DNA from 2 places in the Streptomyces sp. 7N604 genome. Region 1 is predicted to be linked to the other one. Evidence: riboswitches for the same ligand, from Rfam matches in the RefSeq annotation. Region 1 holds a riboswitch; the other holds the start of a gene.
What was found. Region 1 has a riboswitch for ZMP and ZTP ahead of glyA (serine hydroxymethyltransferase). Riboswitches for the same ligand answer to the same signal wherever they lie in the genome.

Region 2: another riboswitch for ZMP and ZTP. It lies ahead of ACTWP8_RS14785 (bifunctional 5,10-methylenetetrahydrofolate dehydrogenase/5,10-methenyltetrahydrofolate cyclohydrolase); the one in region 1 lies ahead of glyA (serine hydroxymethyltransferase).

What each region holds. Positions count from the first base shown of each region.
Region 1 covers NZ_JBQQBX010000027.1:132,696-137,370, forward strand. Annotated here, with positions in the region: gene ACTWP8_RS27895 (hypothetical protein) at 1-97, shown strand, start outside; gene ACTWP8_RS27900 (hypothetical protein) at 213-920, shown strand; gene glyA (serine hydroxymethyltransferase) at 924-2,195, opposite strand; ZMP/ZTP riboswitch at 2,233-2,324, opposite strand; gene rocD (ornithine--oxo-acid transaminase) at 2,439-3,644, shown strand; gene ACTWP8_RS27915 (glutathionylspermidine synthase family protein) at 3,825-4,675, opposite strand, start outside.
Region 2 covers NZ_JBQQBX010000012.1:27,702-32,376, reverse strand. Annotated here, with positions in the region: gene ACTWP8_RS14790 (ATP-binding protein) at 1-519, opposite strand, end outside; gene ACTWP8_RS14785 (bifunctional 5,10-methylenetetrahydrofolate dehydrogenase/5,10-methenyltetrahydrofolate cyclohydrolase) at 887-1,750, opposite strand; ZMP/ZTP riboswitch at 1,770-1,860, opposite strand; gene ACTWP8_RS14780 (sulfatase family protein) at 2,046-3,509, shown strand; gene ACTWP8_RS14775 (hypothetical protein) at 3,632-3,883, shown strand; gene ACTWP8_RS14770 (DUF488 domain-containing protein) at 3,889-4,431, shown strand; gene ACTWP8_RS14765 (family 43 glycosylhydrolase) at 4,598-4,675, opposite strand, start outside.

The DNA.
Region 1 (4,675 bases):
GCAGACGGAGGGCGGTCTCACGCTGCGGCTGGAGGGCGTGCGATCGAGAGAGCGCGCCCTGGAGGTGGCGGAATCCTCACGGGCACCGCGATCCTGAACCGGCAGCGCGGGTTGGGGCGGGAGTTCCGGAATTCGGGAACCTCACGAGCCCGAGCGGTGTACGAGAAGTGACGTGGTGCGGAGGGGCCGCATCACCCGTGGTTGGGGGAAACATGCGACGTATCGCCGCACTGGCAAGCACAGCGGCAGCGGCCGCGCTGGCTGCGTTACTGACGTTATTGACCTGCTCCACTCCGGCCGTCGCAGGCGGCCCGACGAGCGTGCTGATCACCTCGCCCACGACCGAGGAGGCCACGGCACTGCTGGTCGACTCGGAGCGGTACCGGCGGCTGGAGAGCCTGCTGGGCCCGCCCGCGGGCGAGCAGAGACGCCCACCGAAGCTGGATGAGAACGGCGGGGCTTCCGGGCGGCAGATCAACGTCAGCTGGATGATTCACGACGTGTCCGTGTGGCGCACGGACGGCATCTATCCGGACGCCGAGACGGGCGAGGTGTGGATACAGACCGTCGCGAACGGCAGAGACGGTAGAGGCGGCAGATACAGCGCCCGGAAATCCGGCCCGGACAGCGGTTTCTGGCACGCGGCGGAGAAGCCCGAGGAACTCCTGGCTCTGCTCAGCGATCTCGGGGTGCTGGGCAAGGAAGGGCCGGCCCGGGGGATGTCAGGCGCCGCCGGGGAACGGACGGCCCCGGCCGCCGCGTCGCACCCGTCGGCCGACGCGGTCGACGGCTGGTGGAGCCTGCCCGGTTTCGCCGCGGGGATAGGCATCGGCTGCGGCGGCACCGTGCTCATACGCCGCTGGCTGATCCGCCGCACCGTTGCCGAGCCGGGCCCACGACGCCAGGTCCTGGACGTGTAGCCGTCAGGCCGTGGGAAGGCCGGGCGCAGGGTGGGCGGCCATCACATCGCGGACTTCGGCGCGGATCGCGGCGAGGGCCTCCTCGTCACCGTTACGGGCCGCAGTCACGCCCCGGTCGATCCAGTGGGCGACGAGCGGCATCTGGTCGGTGCCGAGACCGCGCGAGGTGAGTGAGGGGGTGCCGATGCGGATTCCGGACGGGTCGAACGGCTTGCGCGGGTCATAGGGCACCGTGTTGTAGTTCACGACGATGCCGGCCCGGTCGAGGGCCTTCGCGGCCACCTTGCCGGGCACCTCGTTCCGCGTGAGGTCCATCAGGATCAGGTGGTTGTCCGTACCGCCCGAGACGAGATCGAAGCCGCGCTCCAGCAGGGATTCGGCGAGTGCCTTGGCGTTGGCCACCACGGCGTGCGCGTAGTCACGGAAGGAGGGTTGCGCCGCCTCATGGAGGGCGACCGCGATGGCGGCGGTGGTGTGGTTGTGGGGGCCGCCCTGCAGCCCCGGGAAGACCGCCTTGTCGAGCGCCTTCGCCTGCGGTTCGCCGGACATCAGCATCGCGCCGCGCGGACCCCGCAGGGTCTTGTGGGTGGTCGTGGAGACCACGTCGGCGTGCGGGAACGGAGAGGGGTGGGCGCCACCCGCGACCAGGCCGGCGATGTGGGCGATGTCGGCCACCAGGACGGCGTCCACCTCACGGGCGATCTCCGCGAAGGTGGCGAAATCGATCGTGCGCGGAACCGCGGTGCCGCCACAGAAGATGATCTTCGGCCGCTCCTTGAGGGCCAGTTCGCGCACCTCGTCGAAGTCCGTCAGCCCCGTGTCGGCGCGCACGCTGTACTGGACACCACGGAACCACTTGCCTGTCGCGGAGACGCCCCAGCCGTGGGTGAGGTGGCCGCCCATCGGCAGCGCCATGCCCATCACCGTGTCCCCCGGCTCGGCGAAGGCCATATAGACGGCGAGGTTGGCGGGCGACCCGGAGTACGGCTGGACGTTGGCGTGCCCGGCTCCGAAGAGGGCCTTGGCCCGTTCGATCGCGAGAGTCTCGACCGGGTCGATGTTCTGCTGGCCCTCGTAGTAGCGGCGACCGGGGTAGCCCTCGCTGTACTTGTTCGTCAGCACCGTGCCGGTGGCCTCGAGCACGGCCTGGGAGACGTAGTTCTCGCTGGGGATCAGCCGCAGGGTGTCGGCCTGGAGCTGCTCCTCGGCGGCGATCAGCGCGGCGAGCTCGGGGTCCGCGGCGGAGAGGGCGGGATGCGAAAGGGACACGGTCACGGCGTCCTCCGGGTCGATTCGTGTGTCGGTTCACGAACCCGGGTGCCCAGGCGGGCGGCACCTCGTGGGGGAAGGCCGCACACTGCTTCCTCGTGGTCGTTTCCACGCGCGCCAGTCGCAATGTGCTCGCACAGTCTATTGCCTGGGCAGTTCCGGAGCAGTTCAGGAAGGTTTCTTCGCGATCCACCCGAGCGACGATAGAAATGAGCAGCAAACCGCCGCTACACCGAACGGAGTACTGCCGTGACGACTACGGAACGCAGCATCGCCGCCGCCGAGGCACACAGCGCGCACAACTACCACCCGCTGCCGGTCGTCGTCGCCTCCGCCGAGGGCGCCTGGATGACGGACATCGAGGGGCGGCGCTACCTCGACATGCTCGCCGGGTACTCCGCGCTCAACTTCGGCCACTGCAACCGAAGGCTGATCGATGCCGCCAAGGCCCAGCTGGAGCGGGTGACGCTCACCTCGCGCGCGTTCCACCACGAGCGGTTCGCCGACTTCTGTACCCAGCTGGCCGAGCTGTGCGGCATGGAGATGGTGCTGCCGATGAACACCGGTGCCGAGGCCATCGAGACGGCGGTCAAGACTGCGCGGAAGTGGGGTTACCAGGTCAAGGGCGTGCCGGACGGCCAGGCGAAGATCGTGGTGGCCCGCAACAACTTCCACGGCCGGACGACCACCATCATCAGCTTCTCGACCGACCCCGAGGCGCGCGCGGACTTCGGCCCGTACACCCCCGGCTTCGAGATCCTGCCGTACGGCGATCTGACGGCGATGGAGGCGGCGCTCACCGACAACACCGTGGCGGTGCTGCTCGAGCCCATCCAGGGAGAGGCCGGGGTGCTGGTGCCGCCGCCGGGCTACTTCCGGGCCGTCCGTGAGCTGACCCGGGAGCGGAACGTTCTCTTCATCGCGGACGAGATCCAGTCCGGCCTCGGCCGCACCGGCCGGACCTTCGCGTGCGAGCACGAGGGCGTCGTCCCCGACATGTACGTCCTGGGCAAGGCGCTCGGCGGCGGAGTCGTCCCGGTCTCGGCGGTGGTGTCCTCGCGCGAGGTGCTCGGGATCTACCACCCGGGCGAGCACGGCTCCACGTTCGGCGGCAACCCGCTCGCCTGCGCGGTCGCCCTCGAGGTGATCGCCATGCTGCGCACCGGCGAATACCAGCAGCGCGCGGCCGAGTTGGGCGAGCATCTGCACGCCGAGCTCGGCCTGCTGATCGGGGGCGGCGCGGTCGAGGCGGTCCGCGGCCGAGGGCTGTGGGCGGGCGTGGACATCGCCCCCACCCACGGCACCGGCCGGCAGATCTCGGAGAAGCTGATGGACCAGGGCGTGCTGGTCAAGGACACCCACGGCAGCACGATCCGGATCGCCCCGCCGCTGACCATCAGCAAGGAGGACCTGGACTGGGGCCTGGACCGGCTGAGGGCGGTGCTGACGGGCTGACACCGGCCCGGAACGGCCGGGTGGCTGCGGCACCCGGCCGTCGTCAGTCCGTCTCCGTCAGTCGGCCAGTCCAGCGGCCGCGGCATGGAAGACGTCACAGCTCCCCTCGGGTTTGGACAAACTCTCGAACCGTAGGAGCCGACCGTGAACTCGCGGAAATCACAAGGGCAATGAAACCAGTCAGAGAATGACGTGCGGGAGGAAGCGCGCGTACTCGTCGGTGACCAGGCCGGAGGACTCGCGGATGCCGAGCCCCGCCGCCTCGTCCTCCACGACCCACGCGCCGAGCACCACCCGGTTTCCGTCGAAGTCCGGCAGCGGGGCCAGCTCCTGGTAGCAGCAGGCCTCGTCCCGTACGACGGGATCGGCGGCCCGCTCGACGCCGGGATCGGTGAACCGCCCAGCGCCCGGCCCAGCGCCCGGCTCGTGGACCGTGACGCCCGCGCCCTCCCGCCCCAGCAGCGGCTTCGCGACGTACCCGGTGGTCCCGGCCAGCTCGCGCGGGCCGTCCAGATAGGCGGGCAGGAGGTTCGGGTGGCCCGGGAAGAGCTCCCACAGCACAGCCAGCAGCGCCTTGTTGGACAGCAGCATCTTCCAGGCGGGCTCGATCCAGCAGGTGGTGCCGGTACCGCCACCGTTGTCGAGGGAGTCCAGGACGTGCGGCGCGAACGTGTCCGTGGTCAGCCACTCCCACGGGTAGAGCTTGAAGCAGGAGCGGATGAAGCGGAGCCGGTTGTCGACGAAGCGGCCGGAGAGCCGGTCCCAGCCGATGTGCTCCATCGAGATCGCCTCGGTCTCGAGCCCGGCCTGCTCGGCGGTCTCGCGCAGATAGGCGACCGTCATCAGGTCCTCGCCGAGCTCGTCCGCCGCCGAGTGCGCGAAGTGCACAGGGCCCGGCGGCAGCAGCGCCGCCTGCCGCTTCCAGCCGTCGACGAGCCGCTCGTGCAGCGAGTTCCACTGGTCGGCGCCGGGAAAGCGCTCCTCCATCCAGAACCACTGCGGGCTGGCCGCCTCCACGAGCGAGGTGGGTG
Region 2 (4,675 bases), on a different contig from region 1:
ACAGAGGACGGCGATGGCCTGGGCCCGCCGGCCGAATTGCGCGTTCGCGTGGTCGATCTCCAAGAGGCCCTGGAGCATATAGGGGTCGTCATGCCGGTCCTGCATCTCCGAGATGGCCAACTGCTGTTCGTTCGCCAGGGCTTGGAGTGCGCGCATGGCCGCCTTCAGCGCGGCCTTCGCCGACTGATCGGCGCGGGACTGGGCCTTGTGGGAGGCCCCGGTGAACAAGTCCACGACCTGCTGCAGGCTCTGTCCGAACGGAGTCTCGGCCACACTCCGGTCGAGTGGGCCGGGCTCGGCGACGGGCCCTGGCTGTTTCCGGACTTCCTCCAGCGCGGGGAGACGGACCTCGACCAGATGCCGCGCCTCCTCGTCACGAGCGTGGAGGCTGTCTTCCAGCGCTGACAGGCGCTTGCGCAGGGTGGCGGTCATCTGGCGCTGGCGGACCAACAGGACCAAGCCCGTGAGCACACCGGCAGCCAGGAACCAGAACACCGCCTCCGATATGTGTCGTGTCATCAGATCCTCATGGACGGGTGAGGTGAAGCAGACCGAGGGGAAGCGACAAGGCGGAGCGGGGGTACGGACTGCGTGGCTCATCGGGTTCCGACAGGCGCGAGCCGACCATCGGCACGGCGGCGTCTGCCATGCCGGAACGCCCGCGTTCACCACGGGAACGGGAGTGCGCCGATCATCCTAGCTATGGCGGGATACTTCAAGCTCCTGACCCAACTGACAGACCGTCACAGAGCCCTCACAGGTCGCCACCGTGCGCCGGGAACAGCGCGCTGATTGACCAGCAAGCCGCGGGCGGGGCGTAGTCCGGATCGTCGGCCCTCGGTGATGGGTCCTTCGTGCTCGACCAGGCGTCCCCACAGCCGGAGAGTCAGGCGACGGCCAGTTGCCGCGCAGCCGCCTGGACCGTCTGCGTGAGCAGCGTGGCGATGGTCATCGGCCCGACGCCGCCGGGGACGGGCGTGATGAGGCGAGCGCGTTCCCGGGCGGTCTCGAAGTCCACGTCCCCGACGTTGCCCGGGTTGGAGCCGGCGTCGATCACAACGGCGCCCGGCTTGATGTCCGCGCCTGCGACGAAGCGCGGACGGCCGACGGCGGCGATGAGTACGTCGGCGTCGCGCATGTACGCGGACAGGTCGCGGGTGCGCGAATGGCAGTAGGTGACCGTGGCATTGCGCTCCAACAGCAGCATCCCGGCAGGCTTCCCCAGGATCGCGCTGCGCCCCACGACCACCGCGTGCTTGCCCGCCAGGTCGACCTCGTACTGATCCAGCAGCCGCAAGATCCCGCCCGGCGTGCAGGACACGAACCCGGGCAGGCCGAAGCTCATCGCCGCGAACGAGCTCAGCGTGACCCCGTCCACGTCCTTCTCCGGCGCGATCGCCTCGAACGCGGCCCGCTCGTCGATGTGCGGGCCAACCGGGTGTTGGAGCAGGATGCCGTGCACGCCCGGGTCTTGCGAGAGCTCGCTGACCCTCTCGACCAGCTCGCCGGTGCTGAGAGAGGCGGGCAGCGGCACGTGCCGCGACGTGATGCCCGCCTTCGCGCACCGGTTGCGCTTCATCCGTACGTACGTCTCCGAGGCAGGGTCGTCACCGACCAGTACGGTGGCCAGGCACGGAGCGGTACCGGTGCGTTCGCGGAGCTGAGCCGCCCCGGTGGCGGCCTCAGCGACGAGGCGCTGGGCGAGGGCTTTGCCGTCCATCAGGCGGGCGGAACGTGTCGTCTCGGTCATGCACTGCTCCTGCGTCACGAAGGATCGCCCAGGCGCACGGCATACGACAACTGCTGTCAGACCGCTTCCCGGTGGTGCTCCACCTCGTCGCGCCAGTAACGGCCCGCCTGCACTCTAGTCGAGTGGGTCGAGAAGGCATTCAGGACGGGGGCCCCACAAGGTTTCCACAAAGTCGGACCCTACGGTGCGGGGCGCCAGGAAACGCTCAACCGTGGAGGCATTGTTCATGCTGGGTACTCGTCACCGTCGTACGTCCACGGCCGGACCCTGTATCGCCGTGGTCACGGCGTTACTGATGTCGTGTTCGCCGGGGTCGAACGCCGGTCAGGCAACTGAAAGCGCTTCGCCGACCGACGGCGGCACCACGGCGGCCGCGCGGCAGCCCAATATCGTGTACGTGCTCACCGACGACCTCTCGTGGAACCTCGTGCAGTACATGCCGCACGTACGGCAGATGCAGAAGCGCGGAACGACCTTCTCGAACTTCTTCACCACCGACTCGTTGTGCTGCCCGTCGCGCACGTCCATTTTCACCGGCCAATACCCGCACAACACCGGGGTCTTCACCAACAACGGAAGCGACGGCGGTTACGGCGCCTTCATGAAGAACGGCAACGAGAGCAGGAGCTTCGCGACCGCCCTGCAACGGGCCGGCTACCGGACCGGGTTCATGGGAAAGTACCTGAACGGCTACAAGCCCGCCGACAAGAACGGCACGCCCACACCGTACGTTCCGTCCGGCTGGAACGAGTGGGACGTCGCCGGCAACGGCTACCCGGGGTTCAACTACAACCTCAACGAGAACGGCAAGGTCGTGCACTACGGGCAGGATGCCCAGGACTACCTGACGGACGTGCTGGCGGCTAAGGCAACGTCCTTCATCGACACCTCGGCGAAGTCGAAGAAGCCGTTCATGCTGGAGGTGGCGACCTTCACCCCGCACGGCCCCTCCACCCCGGCACCGCGAGACGCCGGAAAGTTCCCCACGCTCAAGGCCCCGCGCACCGCCGCCTACAACCGGGCCTCCACGCCCACGCCGAAGTGGCAGAGGAAACTGTCGCCGCTGACGTCCAAAGAGCAAAAGCAGATCGACCAGAATTTCGCCAAGCGGGTGCGCTCCGTGCAGGCAGTGGACGCGATGATCGGGCACCTGGAAGACGAGCTCAAGGCGAAGGGCCTGGCGGACAACACGTACATCGTGTTCTCGTCGGACAACGGCTTCCACATGGGCGAGCACCGGCTCCGCCCGGGCAAGCAGACCGCCTACGACACCGACATCAAGGTGCCGATGATGGTCACCGGTCCCGGAGTGCCGGCCGGCGCGCATGTTCCGCAACTGACGGAGAACGTCGACCTCAATCCCACCTTCCAGGAGCTCGCCGGCGTGAAGCCGCCGTCGACCTGCGACGGGCGAAGCCTCGCCCGGCTGATGCACGGCCGGCCGGAGGACGACTGGCGCCAAGCCGCACTCGTCGAACACCGTCACCCGGCGTCCAGGAAGGGCGACCCGGACGCGGCGCCCGACGACAGCGGCAACCCCCCGAGCTACGAGGCGATCAGGACCGCGGACGCCCTCTACGTCGAGTACGCCGACGGGGAGCGGGAGTACTACTCGGTCAAGTCCGACCCAGAAGAGCTGAAGAACCTGGCAGCGTCCATCCCGTCCGAGCAGCGCGCCTCCCTGCACGAAACCCTCACAGCGCTGAAGCGCTGCCGGGGCGCGGAGAGCTGCCATGCCGCGTCGCGTATCCGGAAATAGCGCGCGCCGCGCCGCCTCCCGCCCACGACACGGAACCAGGCACCGGCTGACGTCACTGCAGACGCATCGGCATCTGCTACTGAGATGAAGGGATGCCACACCCCCGGAAGGAGATCTTGGTCATGACCTGTGCGGCGTATCCCCACAGCTCCGAGTACGCCGAGTGGAGGCGGCGGCCCGCACACGACAGCCACCCGGCCTTCGGGGAGTTCGGCACGCAAGTCGTCGGCAGCGGCGCCATCCCGGAAAAGGCCCAGCAGGCGCCGGGAAGACCATGCAAGCCGTCTGGGGCGAAGGCCGCTCCCTCGATGCGTGTGGACTCCGCCCGCGGCCACGAGGCCGTCTCGCGCCGCGCAGGGCAAAGGGTCGCGTGAGCGACATGCAACTGCTGAGCTTCGGCCACGGCACCGCTGACGCCAGGGAGATGACGCGGCTGCTGCATGGCGCCGGGGTGCGCCGGCTGGTCGACGTGCGGACGGCGCCGGGCAGCCGGCACAATCCCGATGCCAACCGCGACGCGATGTCGCAATGGCTGCCGCAGACCGGAATCGCTTACCGGTGGGAAAAGCGGCTCGGCGGCTGGCGGAAGGCACGGCCGGACACGCCCGACACCGCGCTGCGCAACCGTGCTTTCTGCGGGTACGCCGCCCACATGCGCTCGCCGGAGTTCGTCTCCGCGATCGAAGTGCTGCTCACCGAGGCGGCCGGGGAACGCACCGCGGTCATGTGCGCGGAGTCCGTGTGGTGGCGCTGCCATCGCAAGATGATCGCCGACTTCCTGGTCCTCGCCCGCGAGGTCCAGGTCCTTCACCTCATGCACGACGGCACACTGCAACCGCACCTCCCGAGCCCCGAGGCGCGCCTGCTGCCCGAACGCCGCCTGCTCGTCTATGACGCGGGCCAGCCTCCTCTCCTGGGGTGAACCCGGTCGCCGCGGGGGCACGGCCTGGTGCAGGCGGCCTCATACGTCGGCCTGCTTCTCGGCTCGCCTCCTTCGCTCTGTCCGGGCCCGCCTCTCCTCCGGAGGCGTGCCCGGGCGGGCCGAGCGGCCGGGCGGGCCAGGCGGGCCGGGCGGCCCTGGCCGGCCGTCAGCCGCTGTACGTGCGCACGTAGTCGAACCTTGCGACCGCTCCGGCCTTGTTCATCGAGACCAGGCCGATCTTGAG